DNA from 3 places in the Exiguobacterium sp. s152 genome. Region 3 is predicted to be linked to each of the others. Evidence: riboswitches for the same ligand, from Rfam matches in the RefSeq annotation. Region 3 holds a riboswitch; each other region holds the start of a gene.

Region 1 (4,325 bases), 430 kb from region 3:
CCGACAGCTGATCGAATGTCAGCCCGTATATAGATGGTTTCATTGCTATCTGTCCTTTCTTCAATCCGCATACGTACCATTGTAGCGGACGTGGACGACCGGTGCAACGTTCTTATAACGGTGGGACGGGACGTGTCACATGACGCTCGAACGCGTAGGCGAGACGAATCAAGTCGCATTCGGCATAGCTCGTCCCGGTGAACGATAGACCGAACGGGGCCCCGCTCGCCTTCAAGCGATACGGGATCGTGACGGTCGGATGGCCGGCTTTCGCCGCCATGTCATAATTGTGGTCATGCGGCAAGACGAGGGCATGAAGTTCCTGCTCGGCCAACAATCGGTCGATGCCGTCCGTCTTGGCGTGATAAACGTCGTCGAGGCGGCGCGTCAAATAGGCGTCCTCAATCAAGCGGCCCGATTGTTCATCCGCTTTCTCGAACGTCTTCTGTCCATGCGGAATCGTCTCGGGATGACTGTTGTTACAGTTAATCAAATCCGACAACGTCTCATACGGGAGCGTCGTCGAGGCGAGATACGCCTCGATTCCGAGCTTGAACTCATGGTACAGGATATCCCCTTGGTCGAGCCCTGCTTTCGACGGCAGTTCGACGGTGACGACCTCGATGCCGCTCTGTTTCAGCAATGCGATCGCTTCGTCGTAGAGCACCTGCTCTTCTTCAGACAGATCGGTCTTGACGACGCCGACACGCATACCGACTGCTTGCCGCTCATCAAGACAAGTCCGGTAAGGCGGACCGGCCGGAAGATGCGTCGTCGCTGGGTCAGCGGGATCTTCCCCGACCATCGCCTCAAGGGCGAGCACCGCATCCCGTAGTGTCCGTGCCATTGGGCCGGCCGTGTCCTGCGACCGGGAGATCGGGATGATGCCGCTGCGGCTAATCAAACCGACGGTCGGTTTGATGCCAACGATTCCATTATGGACGCTCGGGTGGATAATCGAGCCACTCGTCTCGCTGCCGACGGCAAGCAACGTCAAGTTGGCAGCGACCGCCGACGCCGAACCTGAACTCGACCCTCCGACATCGAGCTTGTCCCCATATGGATTGAGCGTCTGGCCACCAACCCCACTCCAGCCGTTCGGCATGCCCTCAGTCAAAAAGTTGGCCCATTCGGATAAGTTCGCTTTTCCGAGGATGATGGCCCCATTCGCGCGCAGGCTTTGAACGAGATGGGCGTCCCGGCCGGCGAAGTGATGCGCGAGGGCGACGGCCCCGGCCGTCGTCTTCATCAATCCCGCCGTCTCGACATTGTCTTTAATCAACACCGGGATGCCGAGCAACGGCAAGCGGTCACCTCGTCGAAACGCCCGGTCGGCCGCCTCGGCCTCGAACAAGGCGTCCGGGTTCACTTGAATGACCGCTCTCAGCTTGTCGTTCAACTGGGCGATCCGTGTCAAATAGTAGGCCGTCACGTCACGCGCCGTGAACGTTCCTTCTTTATATCCGCGCTGGGCGGTCTCGATATCGAGTTCGAAACATGTGTTTGGTTCAGTCATATAGATTCCTCCTTTGGTCACTCGATGGTATTCGCTATCTCCAGATGATTTCCTGTTTTCGTTCGCCAACGAATATGTAACTTGGTACACTGAAAGAAAAGGGAGGTTACTATGAATCGTTCGTACGTACTCGTCTTATTGTCCGTCTTTGCCTTGTTCTTCTTACAGCTATATGCCGGGGACGCTCCGTATACGCTACCGCTCTCCATCGTCCTCGTCATCTTGATTCTCGGCGCCACCTTGTTCCAACTTCGACGCAAACCAAACCGTTGACGCCGCTTCAAATCTGATGGTATGATGCTCTCACCAACTACATATCGATATCTTGAGTGAACGAGAGACCTGGCTCTATGACTTCACAGCAACCTGCTTCGGCAAGGTGCTACTTCCAGCAAGGCATGTGCCTTGGCCGATATGACAGAGCGCTCATGTCGATGACATGAGCGCTTTTTTTGGGAAAATTGATCGAGGGGGACTTACTAATGGAAAAAGCAACATTCGCAGGCGGCTGTTTTTGGTGCATGGTGACGCCGTTCGAGGAGCAACCTGGCATCGAGTCAATCGTATCCGGTTATACGGGAGGTCACGTCGATGACCCGACGTATGAACAAGTGAAAACAGGGACGACGGGACATTATGAGGTCGTCGAGATCACGTTCGACCCGACGCTGTTCGTTTATGAGCGCCTGCTCGAACTATATTGGATTCAGACCGATCCGACCGATGACGGCGGCCAGTTCCAAGACCGCGGCAGCCAATATGCGCCGGCCATCTTCTATCATACTGAAGAACAACGCGTGAAAGCAGAGCAGAGTCGCGACGCGCTCGCGGCGAGCGGACGATTCAAACAGCCAATCGTCACGAAGATTCTACCGGCCGACACGTTCTATCCGGCCGAGGAATACCATCAAGACTTCCATAAAAAAAATCCGGCCCACTATAAAGAGGACCGGAAGAAATCTGGGCGCGACGCATTCATCGAGCAAGCCTGGTAAACAAAAGACGGGTCGTCTGACCCGTCTTTTTAGCTTTTCGCAATCCCGAGCATGAATCCGGCCACGACGATGAGCCCGATTCCCATAAAGACGAAGACCCGTTCTTTCGTCGTCTTCTCTTCTTTCAATAGATAAATCCCACCGAGCGTCGCCACGACGACGTTCAATTGCGACAAGGCGAACGACGTCGCGATGCCGACCTCACCGCTCGACACGAACAGCCCGAAGTTCCCAATCCCCCAGGCGAGACCGGCCAAGATGTTTTTGAACGTCTTCGGGTCGAACTTCTTGACATCTTTCTCGCGCAAGCTGAACAAGAGCGCTGCGATGAACATCCCGACCGATTGCGGCAAGATGGCCGTGATGCCGTCGACCTCGAAATAGTTCGTCAAGACGGCATACGTCACATAACCGATACTCGACACGAGCAGGACGAGCAAGCCTTTCTTCAAGGCCCCGCTACTGTCGCCGTCTTTGTTCTGCTGATATGACGTCAGTGCCGCCCCGATGATAATCAACACGAGCGCAGAAAAACCGAGCCATAACTCGGTCGACGTCTGCCAATCACCGAGCACGATGACGCCGAACAAGGACGTCCCGACGAGTTGCATACCGGTGCTGATCGGCATCGCTTTCGATACACTTAAAATTTGGAACGATTGGAACTGTAAATATTGCCCGAGTGCCCAGAACACACCGGAGATGAAGCCGGTCACGATTGCTAGCGTCGTGAACTCCGGATTGAATACGAGTGCGATGATGACCGCCATCACCATCGCCCCAATCGTCGTCCCGATTAACTGTTGAATCGGCTTACCACCGACTTTCGACACGATGAGCGGGATACTCCCCCACATCAAGGCAGGTAAGAGTGCGAGTAAAATCATTTCCATAGATAACACCTGCTTTCGTAGAATAACATTACCAATGATTTTCCCACGTTTACGCACGATTAAACTTTGTTCGAAAAAATTTAAAAATATCCATTGCCAAATGTTTTACTAGGATGATATAATAATTTTCGAACGGGGCATTAGCTCAGCTGGGAGAGCGCCACGCTGGCAGCGTGGAGGTCAGCGGTTCGAGCCCGCTATGCTCCATTATGGAAGTCACCACTCATTTGAGGGGTGACTTTTTTTTGCGTCTCCGCCCGGTTTAAGTCACCTGGTAGCGGGTAATGATTGTAAGACATCATTATTCTAAGGGGGACTTACTATGGATCGTGCCTCTGTCGAAGAGACCATTTTAGCCGTCATCGACTGTATGCGGGCAAGCAATCACTGTTTCTCAAAATGTTTACAAGAAGAGGATTTATTGATGGTCGCCGAGTGTATCCGGCTGACGAAAGAATGTTCGGAAGTGTGTGCGCTCGCCTTGAACGCGCTCGAGACCGATTCGGCTTTCACCAAACCGATTGCTGCACTCTGCGCCCAGGTGTGCGACACGTGCGCCGTCGAATGTGGCCGCCACTTGCATGACCATTGCCAACGTTGTTCCGAAGCGTGTCTCCGCTGCGCAGAGGCGTGTCGCAACCTCGTGGCCGCATAATCGCTTTTTAGTCTAACGATATGTTAGACTTTTTTTATACTTGTTTTATGAGAAAGGGACCGATTATGTCATATTCAATTCTTGCCATCGACGTCGAGACGGCCAACCGCGATAGTCGCAGCATCTGCTCTGTCGGCTGGAGCCTACTCGTCGACGGTGAAATCATCGAGACGAACCAACTACTCGTCAATCCAGAAGAAGACTTTGACGCAGGCAATATCCGCGTCCACGGCATCCGGCCGAGCGACGTCTGGGACGCCCCAGCC
Region 2 (4,325 bases), on a different contig from region 3:
TTCCGCAAGATGTCCGTCCTCGGTTGGAGTATTTGGAGTATGCTATTCAGTTTGACCCTCATCTTGTTCGCTACAGGCGTATTAAACATGCCGGCCATCGAGCCGTTACCGTTCATCTTGATTGCGTTGCTCGTCATTACTTTTCAAATGGACTCCATTGAACGGAAAGGCGTCTACTTTACCTTTTCAGAAAGTATCGTCTTAATTATTTTTTTATTCTTTGATTTTGAGACAGCGCTGTTCGTCAATCAGATTGGACTACTCGTCTTCCAGTTCGTCAACTTGAAACCGCGCGTCGCGCTTCGACGGTTCCGTTTTACGTATCCGTGGAACGCCATCACGTCGTTTTTGGAAATCGCCATCCCGGCCAGCGTCTACTTGGCACTCGGTGGTGTGACCGGTCTCGGTTTTTATTCCCAAGATTCGTTTCTGCCGCTTGCCGGCTTGATTGTGGCCATCATCTTAAACACGGTCGTACAAAAGTATCAAGTCGGTTGGTGGTTCCGTGTCGATATCCCGGTCCGCGACTTTCTAAACATCGCGTTTTACACGTATATCGTCAGTCTCGTCTTCATTTTAGCAGCCTCGCTCTTCCGTGAGACGAACTTGCTTGTCGTCAGCAGTATCGCCGCCGCACTCACCTTCTTTATTAAGCGGCTCATCATCCAGAAAGGTCGGCAAGACGCCTTCAAATCGTTGATTGAACAATATGATGAGGCAAAAGAAGCCGTGTCGTTGTCACAAAGCGAGGCGCAAGCGATTGAGGTGTTCCTCAGTCAATGTGAACGACTCAACGAGTACGACGAAGGGTTCGTCGAGTTCAAACTGTTCGATCGCACACTTTACTTTGATTTAAAGACGCGCCAGCCGATCGATCGCCACGTCGTCTTTGATTTACTCGATGCAACCTATCCGAACGAAGCCTCGGTCGAGTATGAGATGCGCTTTGAATGGGACGCCCCGTTATCGAACGAGTTCGATGAAGACTATCATAGCTTCATCTCGGTCCGTTCCGAGGAAATCGAAGGCATCCGCACGTGGCTCGTCATGACCGGCGAGCACGTCTATGGCTATCCGCCCATCATTCAACGTGAGATTGTCAAACTGCTCAAATCGTTCAATCGAACGATCAGTCGTTGTCATGAACGCGACCGCCTCTATACCGAGAGCCGGACGGACAGCTTGACGTTGCTTGCCAATGCACGGGCTTTTTATGAATACGGGATTCAACAAATCTCGGACGGCTCGATGTACCCGATTTCCGTCGCAATGCTCGATATCGACTTCTTCAAAAAAATCAACGACACGCACGGTCATCAAGTCGGAGACAGCGTGCTCCAAGAGTTTGGTCGCCGCATCCGCCAAGTGCTCCGCACCGATGATTTCGCAGCCCGTTATGGCGGCGAGGAGTTCATCTTGCTTTTGAACCGATGCGATGTCGAAGCCGCCGTCGAGATTGCCGAGCGCATCCGTCAACAAATCGAAACCAAACCATTCCACGTTGACGGAATCGATATCCCAGTGACCGCCTCAATCGGCGTCGATACGATTCAAGCGTTCGGTGACAAACGACTAGACGATACGATTCGCAACGCCGACCGAGCGCTTTACGTCGGCGGGAAGTACGCAGGACGCAACCGCGTCGCCCATTACAATTTTTTGACGTCCTGACTCGCCCCCACGTGCATCGCGTGGGGGGTTGCTATTGACAAGCAGATTTGAAACAGGTACGTTAGGGAACGTGTCTTATAACTAAATATCACAACTTTTTTATCAAGAGAGACTGAGGGACTGGCCCGATGACGTCTCGGCAGCGGGTAACCTGTGCCAAATCCAGCGAGCGGTCTGCTCGAAAGATGAAAAAAGTGTTTCTTGTAGAGAGAGCCTTTTTTCAGAAGGCTCTCTTTTTATTTTTATGAATGAGGTGAATCGATTGGAACAACCAACAGCTAACAAATGGGCGCTCTTGCCCTTACTCGTCTTCCTCGTCTTCTTTATCGGGGCAGGCATCTACTATGACGATTTTTATAAATTTCCCGTCTTGATTGCGGCCTTGATTGCCGTCATCGTCGCGGCGATGATGACGAAAGGAAGCGTCACCCAGACGGTCGAACGTGTCGCCCAAGGCGCCGGCAACCCAAGCATCTTGATCATGGTGTTCATCTTCTTGCTCGCCGGCGCGTTTTCAAGCGTCGCCGAAGCAATCGGGGCGATTGATGCGACCGTCAATGCGGCATTGACGTTATTACCGCCTTCGCTCCTCTTGAGCGGCCTGTTCGTCATCGCGGCCTTCATCTCAATGGCGATGGGCACATCGACCGGGACGATTGCCGCACTGGCGCCGATTGCCCTCGGCATCCATGAGGAGAGCGGCGTCAATATCGCCATCGCAGCAGCGGCCGTCGTTGGCGGTGCCATGTTCGGTGATAACTTGTCGTTCATTTCGGACACGACGATTGCAGCCGTCCGCACCCAACGGACGAACATGCGCGACAAGTTCCGGACTAACTTTTGGATCGTCTTGCCGGCAGCCGTCATCACAACGATTTTGCTCGCCGTCTTATCGAGCGGTGAATCGACCATCGAGCCGGCAGCGTTTGAATGGTATAAGCTGATTCCGTACCTTGCGGTCATCGTGCTCGCCTTGACGGGAATGAACGTCATCCTCGTCTTGCTCGGCGGCATCGCCCTGACCGGCATCATCGGTCTGTTGGACGGCAGTCTAGCCGTCACCACATGCGTCACCGCCATGGCGGACGGCATGATGGGCATGGCCGAGATTTCACTCCTGACATTGCTCATGGGTGGGCTCGTCGGACTCATCTCGCATAACGGCGGACTCACGTACTTGCGTGACGCGCTCACGTCCCGAATTAAAAGACGGGCCGGCGCGGAGTGGAGCATCGCCGGGCTCGTCAGTGCGACAAACGTCGCGACGGCGAACAACACGATTTCGATTCTCGTGGCTGGTCCGCTCGCCGCGAACATCGCCGACGATTATGACATCGAACGTAAAAAGTCAGCGAGTGTACTCGATATCTTCTCGTGTGGGGTCCAAGGTCTGTTGCCTTATGGGGCACAGCTTCTCATTGCGGCCGAACTGACGAACACAGCGTCACCGGCGCTCGTTCCGTATATGTTCTATCCGTTCTTGTTGTTCATTTGCGGAGGATTGGCCATCGCCTTCAACTTCCCGCGTTTCAAAAAACGCGCTTAACGAAAACGACCTTGTGAAGCAGTCGCTTCACAAGGTCGTTTGTCGTTTCGCTTCAAGTTCACGTTTCAGCTGCTCGTTCCGTTTTCTGAAGGCACGCCGTTTAAGCAGTTCTTCGAGTCCACGGCTGATGGCCCATAGGACAATCAGTAATAAGACGAGCATCGATAATCGGAACGGGCTTTGGATAAACTCTTCCCACTGGTCGCCAATGACAGAGAAAATCAAGACGACGAGCAACTTGCCGAACCCGGCCGCCATGATGAACGTACGGAGCGGCATTTGAATGAGCGCGAGTAAGTATGTGATCAAGCTGACCGGAATAAACGGGAGCGAGTACAGAAACCCGAGTGAGACCGGACTCATGTGCTTGATGCGTTCGAGCCAATAGACGCCTTGCTTATGTCTCTCGAGCCACCGCGTCATCGGCTTTCGGAACACGTAGCGAACAGCTACAAACACAAGAATTGTTCCGAGCAAACTCCCGATCCAAGACAGTAACGTCCCAAGCAAAAATCCATATGTCGCTGCGTTCGCCGAGATGATGAGGACGAGTGGGAGAAATGGAAAGATCGCCTCCAGGAACGGTGCCCCAAGTCCTGCCCAAGGTCCGCCTGGAAGTCCTTGTAGCCATTCAATCAAGTTTAAAATATATTGTTGGAGTGATGTCAGCATGTCAGTTTCCACCTTCAACTTTCGTTATTCCTTTTTACCCGATTTCGCTCAGGAAGACGCATCCCCCTGCCCACCGCCGTAAAAAAATAAAAAGTATTTGCGAAATTCCGCTGTGATATCTATCATATAATATGGACTTGTGGTTGCAGGCAAGTCCGTTCGTCGAACGACACAACCCAACGTTCGTTTTCCTGCAAAAAACTGAACACAGGGGAGTAACACACATGGAAACAAAACCAATGCGGGTCTTGCTGTACTATAAGTACGTCAATATCGAAGACCCAGAAACGCTCACACAAGAGCACCTCAAGTATTGCAAGGATCTCGGCATCAAAGGACGCATCTTGATTTCTTCCGAAGGAATCAACGGGACGTGCTCTGGGACTTGGGAACAGACCGAGCAATACATGAACGACTTGAAAGCGAACCCGCTATT
Region 3 (17,041 bases):
TCGGTGGGGCCCAAATGATTTGGAACTTCCTTGATTTGATGCTCGCGATGATTCTCATCCCGAACATGATTGCCGTCTTATTGCTCAGCGGTGAAGTGAAGCGCTTGACGACCGAGTTCTTCACGTCCGAGAAATATTATAAGAAAGACGTCGCCGAGAAGAAGGCGTCGTAATGACAAACCCGGCTGCGATTGCAGCCGGGCCTTTTTATGAACTCGATTCAATCTTGTCGATCGCTTGGCGAATCCGTCCGACCGAGGCATCGAACTGTCTTTGTTCCTCGTCCGTCAGTTCAATTTCGACGATTTGGCGGATGCCGGTCCGGTCAATCAAGGCCGGTACGCCGATATGGAGGCCAGATGCCCCGTATTCGCCGTCGAGATGGGCCCCGATCGTCACGACCGAGTTCTCGTTCCGGACGATGGCGCGGACGATACGAAGCAAGCCGAGCCCGATCGCATAGTACGCGGCACTCTTATATTCGATGATTTGATTGGCCGCATCACGGACGCGTTGATAAATCGCATCCAAGTCTTCTTGCCGATACGACTCATTCTCGGCGAGCAGTTGCTGGACCGATTTCCCGTAAATGCGGGCGTTATCCCAAGCGACGAAACCTCCGGCACCGTGCTCACCCATATAATAGACGTGGCAGTTCCGTACCGACAAGTCGAAATACTCACCGACCTTATAACGGAGACGAGCCGTATCGAGCACGGTCCCCGAACCGATAACGCGATGCTTCGGTAACCCGGACGCTTTCCAGACGACGTGCGCCATGACGTTGACCGGGTTCGTCGCGACGACGAGGATGCCGTCGAATCCGCTCGCCATAATTTGCTCCGTGACATGTTGCATGACCTTCGCATTTTGTTCAGCGAGGTCCATCTGGGTCTGACCGAGCTTTTGTGCGGCACCGGCCGTGATGACGACGATATCGGCGTCGCGGCAGTCCGAATAGTCGCCTGCCCAAATTCGGACTGGGCTCGGAGCGAACGAGATGCCGTGATTGAGGTCCATCGCCTCCCCTTCAGCCTTGGCGTGGTTCGAATCAATCAAGACGAGCTCTTCACAGAGCGCGGCCATCGACAGTTGATAGGCGAAACTGACGCCGACCCATCCGGCACCGACGACGGCGATGCGGGTGATGTCTTCTGGGTCAATCGTGTTCAAATGATCCATATGCTTCATCCCTTTCTAAACGTGTTCTCTTTCTTAGCATACCCGACTCTCCTTCGTTTCACGACAAAAAAAGCGAACTCGCTTGTGAGGAATTCGCTTCTAAACAAAACAATGTTTATCACACATATCATTCTCGCTCCCGATAATAGTGCACCGGCCGAATCTCGAGCCTCCATCCTAACGATTCCGCTTCGGGCACTTGGGTCGTTGGATGGATGGAAGCGATTCTGACCGCATCCTCCATATCCAACGCTTCAATCAGGAACGCACTTCCCATGACTTCTTTCGATTCTGTAACAGGCTCATCCGTAATCGAAATCTGATGTGACTCCCGCTTGAGTTGTTTCATGCTTGCTTCAAGCCCCATATCCATCAGCACCTGATCACTTGCATACAGCTCCTGTAAGTGTGGTTCACACGTCGCCATGATTTGATCGATTTCTAGGTCGGTCTTTTCGTTCACTTTGTCAGCGTTGAAATATCCCGTTACTAAGAACATCATGTGATTTTCTCCTCTCGAATCTACAGGCACGCATCAGCTATCCATGCCCTATTCCCTGTTTACAGGCATAGCCTACACAAAAAGACGGTCGACATGAAATCATGTCAACCGTCTTTCAGTATCTATGCAGGATTATCCGATCGATCCTTCCATCTCAAACTTGATGAGACGGTTCATTTCGACGGCATATTCCATTGGCAATTCTTTCGTGAACGGCTCGATGAAGCCCATGACGATCATTTCCGTCGCTTCTTCTTCCGAGATTCCGCGGCTCATGAGGTAGAAGAGTTGCTCTTCTGACACTTTTGAGACTTTCGCTTCGTGCTCGAGTGAGACTTGGTCGTTCAAGATCTCGTTGTACGGGATCGTGTCCGACGTCGACTGATTATCCATGATGAGCGTGTCACATTCGATGTTCGAACGTGCGCCTTTCGCTTTACGACCGAAGTGGACGATTCCGCGATACGAGACTTTTCCGCCTTGTTTCGAGATCGACTTCGAGACGATTGACGACGACGTGTTCGGTGCGAGGTGAATCATTTTCGCGCCCGCGTCTTGGTGCTGCCCTTTACCGCCGAGAGCGATTGAGAGCGTCATACCGCGTGAGCCTTCACCTTTCAAGATGACGGCCGGGTATTTCATCGTGAGTTTCGAACCGATGTTGCCATCGATCCATTCCATCGATCCACCCGCTTCACAGACAGCACGCTTCGTGACCAAGTTGTAGACGTTGTTCGCCCAGTTCTGGATCGTCGTATAGCGGCAATATGCGTCTTTGTTGACGAAAATCTCAACGACCGCTGAGTGAAGTGAGTTCGTCGTGTAGACCGGTGCTGTACATCCTTCGACGTAATGGACAGAAGCGCCCTCGTCGACGATGATGAGCGTCCGCTCGAACTGACCCATGTTCTCCGAGTTGATGCGGAAGTAAGCTTGGAGCGGTTGCTCGAGCTTCACGCCTTTTGGTACGTAGATGAACGAGCCACCTGACCAAACAGCCGAGTTGAGTGCCGAGAACTTGTTATCCGTCGGCGGAATCAATTTTCCGAAGTACTCACGGAAGAGGTCTTCATCTTCTTTGAGCGCCGTGTCTGTATCTTTAAAGATGACACCTTTCGCTTCAAAGTCTTCTTGCATGCTGTGATAGACGACTTCTGACTCGTACTGAGCCGAAACGCCTGCCAAGTATTTTTGCTCCGCTTCCGGGATTCCGAGCTTGTCAAACGTACGTTTGATTTCTTCAGGAACCTCGTCCCACGAGTGCTCTGTCTTTTCAGACGGTTTGACATAGTAAGTGATCTCATCGAAATCGAGTGCCGTGAGATCGCCGCCCCATGTCGGCATCGGCATTTTGCGGAACTGTTCGAGTGATTTCAAGCGGAACTCGAGCATCCATGCCGGTTCTTCTTTCATGCGCGAGATCGTCTCTACGATTTCATTCGTCAAGCCGCGGCCTGAACGGAAAATCGAGATGTCTCGGTCATGGAAGCCATATTTATAATCGCCAATGTCAGGCATGTTTTTCGCCATATCGGTCTCCTCCTTCTACTTACGCTTCCTCGTCGACTCCCTTTTCAAGCGCTTTCCACGCGAGCGTGGCGCACTTGATGCGAGCCGGAAACTTTGAGACGCCAGACAACGCTTCGATGTCGCCTAGGTCGAACGTGTCTGTATCGTAATCTTTCCCTTGGACCATCTCCGAGAAGATGGTGGCCAATTGGAGTGCCTCGTCAACAGACTTGCCCTTCACGATTTGAGTCATCATCGATGCCGACGCGAGACTGATTGAACAGCCTTCACCTTCGAACTTGGCATCTTTCACGATTCCGTCCTCGACTTGGAGTTGGAGTCGGAGTGAATCCCCGCATGTCGGGTTGTTCAAGTCGACCGTCACGCCATCTTCGATGACGCCACGGTTTCTTGGGTTTTTATAATGATCCATAATGACCTGTCGGTACAACATGTCGAGATTGTTAAAACTCATAATTGAAATACTCCTTCGTTTGACGTAGCCCTTCGATGAAGCGGTCGACTTCTTCTTTCGTATTGTACAAGTAGAAGCTCGCGCGGGCTGTCGATGATTGCTTCAGGAGACGCATGAGCGGCTGAGCACAGTGGTGGCCGGCCCGGACCGCGATGCCTTGCATATCCAATACGGTCGCAAGGTCGTGGGCGTGCACGTCACCTAAGTTGAACGTGACGAGTCCGACACGTTCCTCTGGCCCGTAAATCTCAATGCCTTCAATCGTCCGCATCTGTTCGATGGCGTACGTCGCGAGCGCCCGTTCGTGGGCTTCGACGTTCTCGAGACCGAGGTCTTCTAAAAAGTCGATGGCCGCTGCCAAACCGACGGCGCCGGCGATAATCGGCGTCCCCGCTTCGAACCGGTACGGGATGTCTTTCCACGTCGACTCATACAAGTCGACATAGTCGATCATCTCACCACCGAATTCGACCGGTTCCATGTGTTTGAGCAACTGCTTCTTCCCATATAAGACGCCGATCCCGGTCGGACCGAGCATCTTATGGCCAGAGAAGGCGAGGAAGTCGCAATCGAGTGCTTGCACGTCAAGTTTCCGGTGTGGTGCGCTTTGCGCCGCATCGACGACCATGACCGCCCCTTTTTCATGGGCGAGCTTCGCCACGTCGGCGATTGGGTTGATCGTGCCGAGCACGTTCGAGACGTGACTCATGGCGACGATTTTCGTCCGGTCCGACAAGACGGCACGGACCGCGTCGAGCGTGACCCGACCGTCCGGCGTCAATTCGACGTAACGGAGTGTGGCCCCTTTACGCTTGGCGAGCTGTTGCCACGGAATCAAGTTCGCGTGGTGCTCCATCGGCGTGAGGACGATCTCGTCCCCCGCTCCGACGTTGGCATCCCCGTAGCTTGACGCGACGAGGTTAATCGCCGTCGTCGTCCCGCGTGTGAAGATAATCTCTTCTGGGACGGCGGCGTTGATGAATGAACGGACGCGCTCCCGCGCCCCTTCATACGCATCCGTCGCGTGCGTCCCGAGCGTATGGACGCCCCGGTGCACGTTCGAGTGGATGCGGCGATAGTAATCCTCGATCGCCTCGATGACAGCAAGCGGCTTTTGGGAGCTCGCCGCACTGTCGAGATAGACGAGCGGATGACCGTTGATTTCCTGATCTAAAATCGGGAACTGTTTACGAATCGAGGCATCGATCATCTTAACGTACTTTCCCTTCGATGACTTCACGGAGACGGTCTTTGACCGACTCGATCGCGAGCTGCTCGACGACCGGGTTCAAGAATCCGTGAATGATTAACCGTTCGGCTTCTTTACGTGACAAACCACGGCTCATCAAGTAGTAGAGCTGCACGTCGTCGACGCGTCCGACCGAAGCGGCGTGACCTGCCATGACGTCGTCCTCATCGATGAGGAGGATCGGGTTCGCATCCCCACGTGCCTTTTCAGACAACATGAGTACACGTTCCGTTTGAACGCCGTTCGATTTCGAAGCGCCATGGTGAATCATCGATGTTCCGCTGAAGATGGCCGTGGCCGAATCTTTTTGGACACCGTGAATCAAGATGAACCCTTCTGAAGACTTCCCGAAATGGTCCGTCCGGATGTTGAAGTTTTGCTTCTGTGCGCCACGACCGATCGTGACGGCTTTCGTGTCTGAGAACGTGTTGTCCCCGACGAGGTGCGTTTTCGTTTCGACAACCGAGTTGCCGTCGTTCATGTGTCCGAGCGCCCATTCGAGGCGTGCGTTCTCATAGACGACACCGCGGCGGTTCATGAACGAGAGGGCCGACTCAGCAAGCTGATCGACACCACCGAAGACGACTTTCGCGTTCGCGGCAGCGAACACTTCTGTCACGGCGTTGACCGTGTGCGGCTCGTTCGTGTTCGAGAGGAAGCTCTCGACGTACGTCAATTCACTGCCTTCGTCTGCGACGATGATCGTGTGGTGATAGAGCGCACCGTTCGCTTGTTCCATCGTGAAGATGGCTTGAAGCGGATCTTTTAATTGTACGTTCTTCGGTACGTATAAGAACGCACCGCCGTTCATGAGGGCAGCGTTCAACGCAGACAAACGTTCTTCGTCCACGCGGACACCTTCCGTCATGAAGTACTTCTCGACGAGCTCTGGATGTTGTTCCATTGCTTCGTTGATGCCCATGAAGAGGACACCTTCTGGCGTCGCAAGTTCGTTGTAGACGACATGACCGTTGCGTTCAACGAGCACGTTTGTACGGTGGTCTCCAAGAAGTGCTTCGATTTCAGGCGTCAAGCCGTCGTGCTTCGTGAGCTCGACGTCTCCAGAGACGAAGTCCCATTTATCAATCTTGATCTTTTCAACTTTTGGCAAGGCGAGGGTCGGCGCAAGTTCTGCTGCTTCTTTGCGACGGTTGACCATCCATGAAGGTCCACCGAGCGCCTCTGCACGTGCCGCTACTGCTTGTGCATCCAATTCAAATTGTACGGTCATCGTACAGCCTCCTTACGCTTCTGTGTCTACTGTCATTCCAAGATCTTGCTTCACCCAGTCGTAACCTTCTGCTTCGAGTCGTTGTGCAAGTTCTTTGCCACCTGACATGACGATTTTCCCGTCCATCATGATGTGAACAAAGTCTGGCTCGATATAGTTGAGGAGACGCTGATAGTGCGTGATGATCAAGCAGCCGAACTCTTCTGAACGCATTTCGTTGACGCCTTTGGCGACGACTTTGAGCGCATCGATGTCAAGACCCGAGTCGATCTCATCGAGGATGGCGATGTTCGGTTTGATCATCATCATCTGAAGAATCTCGTTACGTTTTTTCTCTCCACCTGAGAAACCTTCGTTCAAATAGCGGTGTGCCATTTCTGAAGGGATTTCAAGGACGTCCATCTTCGCATCGAGTTCACGGATGAACTTCATGAGTGAGATTTCTTGGCCTTCTTCACGGCGCGAGTTGATTGCTGAACGTAAGAAATCGGCATTTGTGACACCACTGATTTCAGCAGGATACTGCATTGCGAGGAACATTCCGGCTTGCGCGCGCTCGTCGACTTCCATGTCGAGTACGTCTTCGCCGTTCAAATCAACGCTTCCGCCTGTGACTTCATACAATGGATGACCCATAAGTGCCGATGCGAGTGTAGATTTACCCGTTCCGTTAGGACCCATGATGGCGTGAATTTCGCCACCTTTAATTTCAAGATTAAGACCTTTGACGATCTCTTTTCCTTCGATTGAGACGCGGAGGTCATCAATTTTCATGTGTGGTACGTTAGACATTCGGATACCCCTTCCGTTTTCTCGCCATTTTTGGCGTAGATTAGATATATTCTAATCTTAATCTAGGCAATTTTTTATTTCAAGCGACTCACCTTATTATTCATTCTCAATAAAACATAAATGTTGAGAATGAGAATATCGGGAAATCAAGACTTTATCCAACTTTTTCCTCGATTAAGGCTAAACTTGCTTTTCGTTCTTTCAAGGCGCCGGCGAAGAAGAAGGCGCCGCATGCCGTCAATACGGCCAAACTTCCAAACACTGGCAACGCTGCATTGTCGAATCCATCAAGCAACACTCCCCCGATGACGGGACCAATCGTCTGACCGAGCGCCGTCAAACCCATCGCCCCGAAATACGTCCCACGCAGGTGAGCCGGTGCCAATTCGTCCGTCAACACGTCCGTCATCGTGAACATGAGCACTTCGCCAACCGTGAAGATGACCATCGCGATGAACAATACCCACGTCTCGGTCGCGAAGCCGATTAGGAGGAGTCCCGACGACAGCGTGGCGACACCAAAGAAGAGCGACTTGATCGGTGACACCCGCATCCCGAACCGCATAATTGGATACTGGACGACAAGGACGGTGATCGCATTGACCGTCAACAGATAGGCGAACAAGCGCGAGCCGTCACTGAAGCCGTCATGGAAAGCGATGAACTGCGGCAACGTCGCATTGAACTGACTATAGCCGATGATGGCAAAAATCATCCCGATGATGACGAAGCGGAACGTCTTATCTTGTTGTAACACACGGAACGTCTCCGTCAAGCGCGGCCGGACTTTGACGCCGTCCCCTTCCTCGAACGGATACTTTCGGAACAGCGTCGAGATGACGAGTCCGTACATCACGTAAACGCCCGTCACGACTAAGAAGGCGCTCTTTGCGCCGGTGAGCGACAAGACGACTGCGAGCAATGGTCCGATTGCCGCCGCAATGTTGATTAAAAAGTAACGGACGTTATAGACGATGACGCGCTGGTCCGGCTGCGTCGTATCACTGATGAGGGCGCGGGACGCCGGTTCGAGGAACGACCGTGACACGCCCATAAGTACCGAGAACATATAAAACCAAAATAACTCTGTCACGAGTGCGAAACCGCTGAACGTCAAGGCGTTCAAGACGATGCCGATCAGCATCAACTGTTTGCGCCCATAGCGATCGGACAGCGTCCCCCCGAAAAAGCTCATGAACAACCCCGATAGCGCCGAGATGGCGAACACCGTCCCGATCACGCTCGCCGAGAAGCCGAGCGTCGCGAGATAAATCGCAAAAAACGGCATAACAAAAAATGTCGACAGCCGGGCAAAAAATGTGCCAAACAAGACACCCAGCGTCAGCGGATGAATGTGTCGTATGTTCATCCGGATCCCCCCTTTTCCTACATATATGTAGTGTACTTCTATTGGTGAACCAAAACTACTGCAAATAAAAAAGGCCCGGGATAGCCCGGGCCTTGACGAAATTATTGTTTGACCGGTACGACTGCACCTTTGTACTCATCCAAAATCCACTGTTGTGTCTCTTCTGACGTGAGGACTTCAAGGAGTGCTTTGACGCGCTCATCATCTTCGTCGCCTTCACGTGTGACGATCAAGTTGACGTAAGGTGAATCTTCGCCTTCGAGAGCGATTGCGTCTTCGAGTGGGTTGAGGCCGGCATCAATCGCGTAGTTCGTGTTGATGAGGACCGCGTCCCCTTCACCGTTGTTGAACGCTTGCGGGAGAAGTGCCGCTTCGACGTCCGTCTTGAACTCCAAGTTTTTCGGGTTGTCGACGATGTCTGAAACCGTCGCGTCCGTTGTCTTGCCTTCCGCGAGTGTGAGCAAGCCTTCAGATTGAAGCATCGTGAGGATACGTCCGTGGTCAGCGACCGACGAGCTCATGATGATTTCAGCGCCTTCTGGAAGCTCATCGAGTGACGCGTAATCTTTCGAGTACACACCGATCGGCTCAATGTGAACGCCGCCAGCTGAAGCGAATTTGTAGTCTTTGTTTTCAGCCATTTGTGACTCGAGGTACGGTTCGTGTTGGAAGTAGTTCGCGTCCAATTCACCGTCTGCGAGCGTCTTGTTCGGGAGGACGTAGTCTTGGAACTTCTTGATTTCGAGCGTATAGCCCTTCTCTTCGTATTCGTCTTGGACGTGCTCTAAAATCTCAGCGTGTGGGACGTTTGATGCGCCGACGACAAGTGTCTTGTCATCGCCTGAACCTGATTCTGAATCCCCGCCGCCACAAGCCGCGAGAATCGTAAGTGCTGAAGCTGCCGTTAAACCGAGTACTGTTTTCCATGATTTCATTATAAAACCCCTCCAAATTTTCTATTTAGATTAAGCGGAACGCTTATCGATTACAGATACGAGTCGATCGCCGATGAATTGAATGACGAAGACGATGACCAAGATTAATACGGTCGCGACGAACGTGACGTCACTTTGTGAACGCTGGAATCCTTCGAGGAACGCCAAGTTCCCGAGTCCTCCACCGCCGACGACCCCTGCCATCGCCGTGTAACCGACGATCGCGACGATCGTGACCGTGATGCCTGACACGATGGCCGGCAATGCTTCTGGGAACAACACTTTATAGACAATCTGCCATTTTGTCGCACCCATCGACTCAGCCGCCTCGATGACGCCGCGGTCGACTTCGCGAAGCGCGAGCTCGACCATCCGCGCATAGAACGGGGCCGCACCGATGATAAGTGCCGGCAGTGCTGCCGTTGACCCGAGCATCGTCCCGACGACGAGTAACGTGAACGGGATGAGCAAGATAATCAAAATGATGAACGGGATTGACCGGAAGATGTTGACGACCGCGCTGATTACCGTGTAAATCGGACGGTTCTTCATCATGAGCGGCTCGTTCGTGACATATAACAGCATCCCGAGGGCGAGACCGATGACGAACGTCGCGGCTCCGGCGACGAGCGTCATATAGAGCGTCTCCCACGTCTGTTCTAACATGACTTGCCAATCTACATTAGGAAACATCGCTTTCTACCTCCACTTCCACTGCCTGTGATCGGATTGAGGCGATGGCCCGCTCGACTTCAGCCGGCTCTCCGATCAATTGGATGAATAATGTCCCGAGGGCACCGACTTGTGACTGCGTCACGTTTCCGCCGATGATGTTGAAGCCGATGTCATGCTGCTTCAACACTTCCGACAGGATCGGTTGTTCGGCCGTCTCGTTCAAGAATTTGAGCTTGACGATTTGACCGCTCGGATAACGAGCTTTCAAATGTTCGAACGTGAGCGACATGTCTTCGACCGCGCCGATCTGTTTGACGAACTCTTTCGTGATCGGCTGTTCCGGGTGTTGGAACACGTCGGCGACTTGCCCGGTCTCGACGACCTTTCCGGCCTCCATGACGGCGACACGGTGACAAATCTTTTGGATGACGTGCATCTCATGGGTGATGAGGACGATTGTCAAACCGAGTTTCTTGTTGATGCTGACGAGCAGTTCGAGAATCGAATCCGTCGTCTTCGGGTCGAGTGCGCTCGTCGCTTCATCGCAGAGGAGCACTTCTGGATTCGTAGCGAGCGCACGGGCTATCCCGACTCGCTGCTTTTGGCCGCCTGATAGTTGTGACGGATAGCTGTCTTCTCGTCCGGCGAGGCCAACGAGTTCGACGAGTTCTTGGACGCGGCGTTTGCGCTCGCTCGCCGGTACCCCGATGAGCTCGAGCGGGAAGCTGATGTTCTCAGCGACCGTGCGCGACCATAATAAGTTGAAGTGTTGGAACACCATCGAGACGTTTTTACGTACCCCGCGCAGTTCCTTCGGCGTGAGCTTCGTCAGCTCGCTGCCGGCGACCACGATTTCACCGCTTGACGGTGCCTCGAGTCGGTTGAGCAAACGGATGAGCGTCGACTTCCCCGCCCCTGAATATCCGATTATTCCAAAAATTTCGCCGCTTTCGATCGTAAGCGACACATCATCGACCGCCTGGACCCGACCGTTTTTCGTGTCGAACCATTTGGCCACATTGCGTAATTGAATCAATCCATTTCCCTCCTGACAACAAAAAAAGTACGCACGTTTGAGCAAACGTGCGTACTTTATCGTACGGACAACGATTGCTCTCATCTTCCAAGGTATACACCTTGCTGGAATTAGCACCATTTCGGATTGCTCCGCGGTTGCTGGGCGTCATAGGGCCAGTCCCTCAGCCTCTCTTGATAAGAGTGGTTGCGTATTTGATTAGCTTTATCATAGCGACACATTATTTTCATGTCAAACTATTTTTTTCAGCAAAATAAAAAAAGGTGCCATCCGAGGATGACACAGAACGTAGCACCTTGAGTCACTGAAGGACAACCCATAGATGAACCTCTTTTGCCCGATCAGAGCATTCATCCTTATATGGGGGATTTTTACCCAACCATCACTCGGTCTTCGAACGGACCATGCAATTACGCGACCGGTGCCCCGACGCTTGATTTTTTTGGGGGACAATCGAAGGGAAGGTCCACCTGAAATCGCGTAAGCTCATGCAGCGGTTGTTCGAAAACGTCTTGATGACGGGAAAATCTCGTCCTATGTTGTGTTCAAGTAAGATGTTGTAATGAATATATCATTCGTGAACTTTCTGTGTCAACTGATTATTTAAAATTTTCAGATTATTCTAATCATCCTATCTCACTTAACGAAAGATAGGACGTGCTGGACGTTTTGAAATGCGTACAAACGATCGCGAACTTGGCCATTCTCCAGCTTCAATAGCGCCGGAACGCTCATGACCTGATACGCCTCGAGTTCGTTCGGGATAAAGTTGGCATCGCGTTTTTCAATCTTCAATTCTGGGTCGACCGCCTCGACGACCGAGAGCATCCGCTCGGCCACGGCGCATGTACCGCACATTGGGGCGTATATATATAAGAATCCGTCTGTCATCATTTTGCTCACCTCTCTTCTAAGTATATGAATCCGGGCCAATCGGTTCAAAAGTTGTGCTCAAATGGAAAATTCTGAACATTTCAACATTTCTTGTTGACGCTCGGCAGAAAGAGGCATAGTATGGTCATTAACTTTATCGCTTTTGTACATAACAGCAAACCAGTAGAAAAGGACAGGTGAATCCCCAATGACGGAAGAGAAGCTTACCGGAAAACAATTTTTAATGAACGTCTTGAACGGCCTCAGTCTTGCCATTCTCATCGCCCTCATCCCGAGCGCTTTGCTCGGTGAATTAACGAAAGCCATCTTGCCGTATTTTCCGTCCTTGCAGTTCATCTTAGATGCGACGACGATTGCGATGCGCCTCTTACCGGTCATCATCGGTGTCGCTGTCGCCATGCAGTTCGGACGATCGGCGCTCGAGGCCGGGACGATCGGCATCGCGACTCAGGTCGGAAGTGGCGCCATCCGCATCGAGGAAGGCGCGTTCCTCATGGCCGGAATCGGTGACGTCATCACGGCCGGTGTGACGGCCGCTCTCGCGACGTTCCTCGTCATGCAGTTGTCGCCACGCCTGAAGACATACACGGTACTCGTCTTGCCGATGACGGTCATCGTCGTCGCGGGAGGCATCGGCGCGTTCCTACTCACTTACATCTCACAGATTACGACGTACGTCGGAACGATCATCATGACGATGACTGAACTGCAACCGATCGTGATGGGCATGTTAATCGCGATGGCGTTCTCGCTCATCATCGTATCGCCAATCTCGACGGTCGGAATTGCCACAGCCATCAGCCTGTCTGGTGTCGCTGCCGGGGCCGCCAACCTTGGCGTCGTCGCTGCCGGCTTCGGTCTCGCCATCGCTGGCTGGCAGATGAACGCGACCGGAACGTCGATCGCCCACTTCCTCGGCTCACCGAAGATTCAAATGGCGAACTTCGTCCGTCGTCCGATTATGATGTTGCCGGTACTCGCCAATGCGGCCATCCTTGGAGCGCTCGCAGGTATCCTTCGGATTGAAGGCACACCAATCAGTGCCGGATTCGGCGTCTCGGGTCTAATCGGTCCGGTCAACGCCTTGCATTTGATGCCGGGAGGATTCGCGCTCTGGAACGTCATGCTCGTCGTCGTCTTATTCGGGCTCATCCCAATCACACTCGGGATTCTGTTCTATCGTTTGTTCAACCGGACGTCGCTCATCGAGCCTGATCATTACCGTCTCGACTTCGATTAATCAAAAAAACCCGGCTTCTCGTAAAGAGAAACCGGGTTTTGTTTAGCCTTGAATCATCGCTTCGTATTCTTCGGCTGACATGAGCTTGTCGACGTCTGACGCGTCGTTCAACTCGACTTCGATCATCCAAGCGCCTTCGAACGGTGCTTCGTTGACGAGTTCTGGTGAATCGGCGAGTGATTCGTTCACCGCTGTGATTTTCCCAGAGATCGGTGCATAAAGCTCCGAAACCGTCTTGACCGATTCAACCGAACCGAACGGCTCGTCGAGTAAGATTGTGCCACCGACTTCAGGAAGTTCGACAAAGACGATATCCCCTAGTTCGCTTTGTGCGAAATCCGTGATCCCGATGCGGGCGACGCTTCCATTCACTTCAACCCATTCGTGCTCTTTTGAATAACGTAGATTGGCAGGTACTTTGCTCATCTTAACTTCCCCCTCAAATGAATTAGACTCACACGAGTATTATAGCACTTCGCCCCAAACGTCTGTAAACGACTTTTCTGAAAATCCGACAGTTGATTTTTGACCATCTGTCACGATTGGGCGCTTTAAAAGCATACCATTGCTCGCAAGAAGCTCGAGTTGTTCGTCTTCTGACAGATTTGGTAGCTTGTCCTTGATGCCTTCGTTCCGATACACTTGTCCGCTCGTATTGAAGAACTTCTTGAGCGGCAGGCCCGACTGTTTCCATAGCTCAGCCAACTCGTCTTGCGACGGCGTCGCCTCGACGATATGGACATATGTATAGTCGATGCCGTTCTCTTTCAACCACTTCTCTGCTTTTTTACACGTACTGCATGGCGGATAGCCATATAGTGTCACCATGTTCATCACCTCTCCTGTTACTGTAGCATATTCCGCTTCAACCCTTCACGCTTCAAGCAAGCGCACAATCTCTCGCTTCAGCGTCGGATTGACCGGATGGTGCGCCTCGATGTGGCCGAGGATGGCCGCGGCCGCCTCGACCGATTTTCCGTATCCGGGGAGCCACTCCTCAAGACGTGCGACGAGCTCCGGATGCGTCACTTCGACCCGACGTGTCGGGTTGAACGGGTCACTCGTCTCGCCATACGCGATTAACACGTTGTTGACAGCCGCGATTTGAATCAGTTCGAAGCCGGCGAGCTGTTCGCCGCGCCGTTCCCTGAGCAGTCCGACGTATAGGTTCGTCAGTGCCTCCTCGTAGCGATGTGCGGCGTCTGAAGGGCGTGTGACAAGCTTCGGCGTCGCGAACGTGTCGAGCGCCTCATCACGCTGCCAGACGACACGTCCCGGCGTATAGGCGATGCCAGGCATCTCCACGATCTCGAACACGGCAAACTCGGCGTAAATGCCGTCCTCATACATGACCTTGTGCCCGTCTTTCGTGTTTTGGAACTGGTACGCCAACGGCTCGACCGCGAGCCAGTCCAAGTTGTCGATGAAGCGGGCCTTATGCCCGTCCTCGACGATCAAAAAGAAATCGAGGTCCGAATAGTCGTCGAGCCGATCCATCTCAAGTCCGATTGAACCGAGTGCGAGCAGCATGAGCGTGCCCTCATGCTTGGCGACCGAGCGGCCGATCGCATCCATCCGTTCTAATAAGTCATCTCGTTTCATGCGTATCCCCTCCTTCGTCCATTGTATCGTCCGCAGACAGCAAAAAGAAAGGGTCGACCGCGTCCGGCCACCCTTTCTCTCGCTTGCTTAGACGATGAACTTGTTCGCTTTGATGAGGCTCGCTGCGACTTCGCGCTTCGTGCCGATGACGTTGATCGGCTGATAGCGGCTGAACTTCTTCATCGCCGACAAGAGCATGCGCTGCTCGTCGCCCGATGCGGCCGCATACAAGACTTCTTTCGCCATGAGTTCGACTTGTTTGAACACTTGCTCGGCGAAGATTTCTGTATAGCGAACTTTCTGCTGGTTCTTCTCAGCGCCTGTGCGGGCGATGGCTTTCTCCGTCCGCGCGATGGCCGCTTCAAGCGCATAGATGGCGCTGATGATGTCGGCAATCTTCGCAAGGATTTCTTGCTCGTTCTGGAGGGCCTGCTGATATTTCTGGACGGCCGTTCCGGCAATCATCAAGTTGATTTTCTTCATGTTCGACAGAAGCATCTTCTCACGTGCGAGCGGCGACCCGTCAAGTTCTTGTGGCATGTAGCTCATGAGCTCTTTTTGGAGCTTCTGTGCTTCGGCGAGGAGCGGCAAGTCGCCTTTCATCGCTTTCTTAAGGAGCGTGCTCGGTACGATTAAGCGGTTGATTTCGTTCGTTCCTTCGAAGATGCGGTTGATGCGTGAGTCACGGTACAAGTTCTCGACTTCATATTCAGTCATGAAGCCGTAGCCGCCGTGGATTTGGACCGCTTCGTCGACGACGTAGTCGAACGTCTCCGAGGCGAACACTTTGTTGAGTGAACATTCAATCGCGTATTCGGCGATGGCTTGGGCAACTTTCGAACCGTCACGCATGTTGTCATCGCCTAGCGCGTCGAGGCTGTCTTGGAACAGACCGCCCGTCCGGTAAACCGAGCTCTCCATCGCATAAATGTTCGCGGCCATCGTCGCAAGTTTCTCTTGGATGAGCGGGAACTGACTGATCGGCGTCTTGAACTGTTTGCGCTCGTTCGCGTACTGGACCGAAAGATCGAACGCACGTTTCGACGAACCGACCGCACCGACCGCAAGTTTGTAACGACCGACGTTCAAGATGTTGAAGGCGATGACGTGGCCTTTGCCGATTTCTCCAAGGAGGTTGTCGACTGGGACTTCGACGTCTTCTAAGATGAGCGTCCGTGTCGATGAGCCTTTGATGCCCATCTTCTGTTCTTCGGCGCCTGTCGAGACACCGTTGAAGTCACGCTCGACGATGAAGGCGCTGAACTTGTCGCCGTCGATTTTCGCGTAGACGACGAACACGTTCGCGAAACCGGCGTTCGTGATCCATTGTTTTTCCCCGTTCAAGACGTAGTGCGTGCCGGCCTCGTTCAAGACGGCCGTCGCTTTCGCACCGAGCGCGTCCGACCCTGAGCCTGGCTCTGTGAGCGCGTACGCGGCAATCCATTCACCGGTAGCGAGCTTCGGCAAGTACTTATGCTTTTGCTCTTCTGTCCCGAAGAAGACGATCGGGAGCGTCCCGATGCCGACGTGGGCGCCGTAGCTGAGGGCGAATGAACGCGCTTTGGCGAACCGCTCTGTGATGATCGATGACGAGATTTTATCGAGCTGATAACCGCCGTACTCTTCTGGCACGTCCGCGCCGAGGAGGCCGAGCTCGCCCGCTTCTTTCAACAGTTCGACCGAGAGATCGAACTCGTGTTTCTCGATACGTCCAAGGACAGGCATGACACGGTCGTCGACGAAGCTCGCCGTCGTGTCGCCAATCATCTTGTGCTCATCTGAGAAGTCTTCCGGTGTGAACAAACGATCTGCGTCGAGTGCGTCGATGACGAAGCTACCGCCTTTAATCAATTCGTGTTCTGTACGTTCCATTGTCAATTCCCCCTTATAGTAATTCGAAGACGCCAGCAGCACCCATACCGCCACCGATGCACATCGTCACAACCCCATACTTTTCATTGCGTCGTTTCATCTCATGCAAGATCGAGACCGCGAGTTTCGCGCCCGTGCAACCGAGCGGATGCCCGAGAGCGATCGCGCCGCCGTTGACGTTCACTTTCGACGGGTCAATCCCGAGTTCACGGATGACGCCGAGCGATTGGCTCGCAAACGCCTCGTTCAATTCAAACAATCCGACTTCTTCCAACTTCACGCCGGCCATCTCGAGCGCTTTCGGAATGGCGACGACTGGTCCGATGCCCATCACTTCCGGACGGACACCGCCGACCGCGAACGAGAGGAATTTCGCCATCGGTTTCAAACCTTGACGTTCGGCTTCTTCGCGCTCCATGACGAGCACGGCCGCTGCGCCGTCTGACACTTGTGACGCGTTCCCCGCCGTCACTGAGCC

What was found. Region 3 has a riboswitch for S-adenosylmethionine ahead of KNP72_RS02375 (methionine ABC transporter ATP-binding protein). Riboswitches for the same ligand answer to the same signal wherever they lie in the genome.
Region 1: it holds a riboswitch for S-adenosylmethionine, as region 3 does, so the genes downstream of both, msrA (peptide-methionine (S)-S-oxide reductase MsrA) here and KNP72_RS02375 (methionine ABC transporter ATP-binding protein) in region 3, are expected to answer to the same signal.
Region 2: it holds a riboswitch for S-adenosylmethionine, as region 3 does, so the genes downstream of both, KNP72_RS08525 (Na+/H+ antiporter NhaC family protein) here and KNP72_RS02375 (methionine ABC transporter ATP-binding protein) in region 3, are expected to answer to the same signal.

What each region holds. Positions count from the first base shown of each region.
Region 1 is NZ_JACSLX010000001.1:25,619-29,943, forward strand. It holds gene rlmN (dual-specificity RNA methyltransferase RlmN) at 1-43, opposite strand, end outside; gene KNP72_RS00145 (amidase family protein) at 113-1,516, opposite strand; gene KNP72_RS00150 (hypothetical protein) at 1,628-1,789, shown strand; SAM riboswitch class I at 1,834-1,934, shown strand; gene msrA (peptide-methionine (S)-S-oxide reductase MsrA) at 1,999-2,511, shown strand; gene KNP72_RS00160 (GRP family sugar transporter) at 2,541-3,404, opposite strand; tRNA gene KNP72_RS00165 (tRNA-Ala) at 3,539-3,611, shown strand; gene KNP72_RS00170 (four-helix bundle copper-binding protein) at 3,727-4,059, shown strand; gene KNP72_RS00175 (3'-5' exonuclease) at 4,125-4,325, shown strand, end outside.
Region 2 is NZ_JACSLX010000004.1:20,212-24,536, forward strand. It holds gene KNP72_RS08520 (GGDEF domain-containing protein) at 1-1,671, shown strand, start outside; SAM riboswitch class I at 1,768-1,863, shown strand; gene KNP72_RS08525 (Na+/H+ antiporter NhaC family protein) at 1,916-3,217, shown strand; gene KNP72_RS08530 (TVP38/TMEM64 family protein) at 3,245-3,889, opposite strand; gene trhO (oxygen-dependent tRNA uridine(34) hydroxylase TrhO) at 4,114-4,325, shown strand, end outside.
Region 3 is NZ_JACSLX010000001.1:452,200-469,240, forward strand. It holds gene KNP72_RS02320 (alanine/glycine:cation symporter family protein) at 1-173, shown strand, start outside; gene KNP72_RS02325 (L-lactate dehydrogenase) at 208-1,182, opposite strand; gene KNP72_RS02330 (YciI family protein) at 1,310-1,684, opposite strand; gene sufB (Fe-S cluster assembly protein SufB) at 1,817-3,214, opposite strand; gene sufU (Fe-S cluster assembly sulfur transfer protein SufU) at 3,234-3,668, opposite strand; gene KNP72_RS02345 (cysteine desulfurase) at 3,658-4,878, opposite strand; gene sufD (Fe-S cluster assembly protein SufD) at 4,880-6,148, opposite strand; gene sufC (Fe-S cluster assembly ATPase SufC) at 6,161-6,922, opposite strand; gene KNP72_RS02360 (MDR family MFS transporter) at 7,095-8,309, opposite strand; gene KNP72_RS02365 (MetQ/NlpA family ABC transporter substrate-binding protein) at 8,411-9,244, opposite strand; gene KNP72_RS02370 (methionine ABC transporter permease) at 9,275-9,937, opposite strand; gene KNP72_RS02375 (methionine ABC transporter ATP-binding protein) at 9,927-10,955, opposite strand; SAM riboswitch class I at 11,033-11,138, opposite strand; gene KNP72_RS02380 (thioredoxin family protein) at 11,592-11,849, opposite strand; gene KNP72_RS02385 (PTS sugar transporter subunit IIC) at 12,037-13,089, shown strand; gene gcvH (glycine cleavage system protein GcvH) at 13,132-13,515, opposite strand; gene KNP72_RS02395 (arsenate reductase family protein) at 13,555-13,917, opposite strand; gene KNP72_RS02400 (hypothetical protein) at 13,963-14,691, opposite strand; gene KNP72_RS02405 (acyl-CoA dehydrogenase family protein) at 14,779-16,563, opposite strand; gene KNP72_RS02410 (acetyl-CoA C-acetyltransferase) at 16,577-17,041, opposite strand, start outside.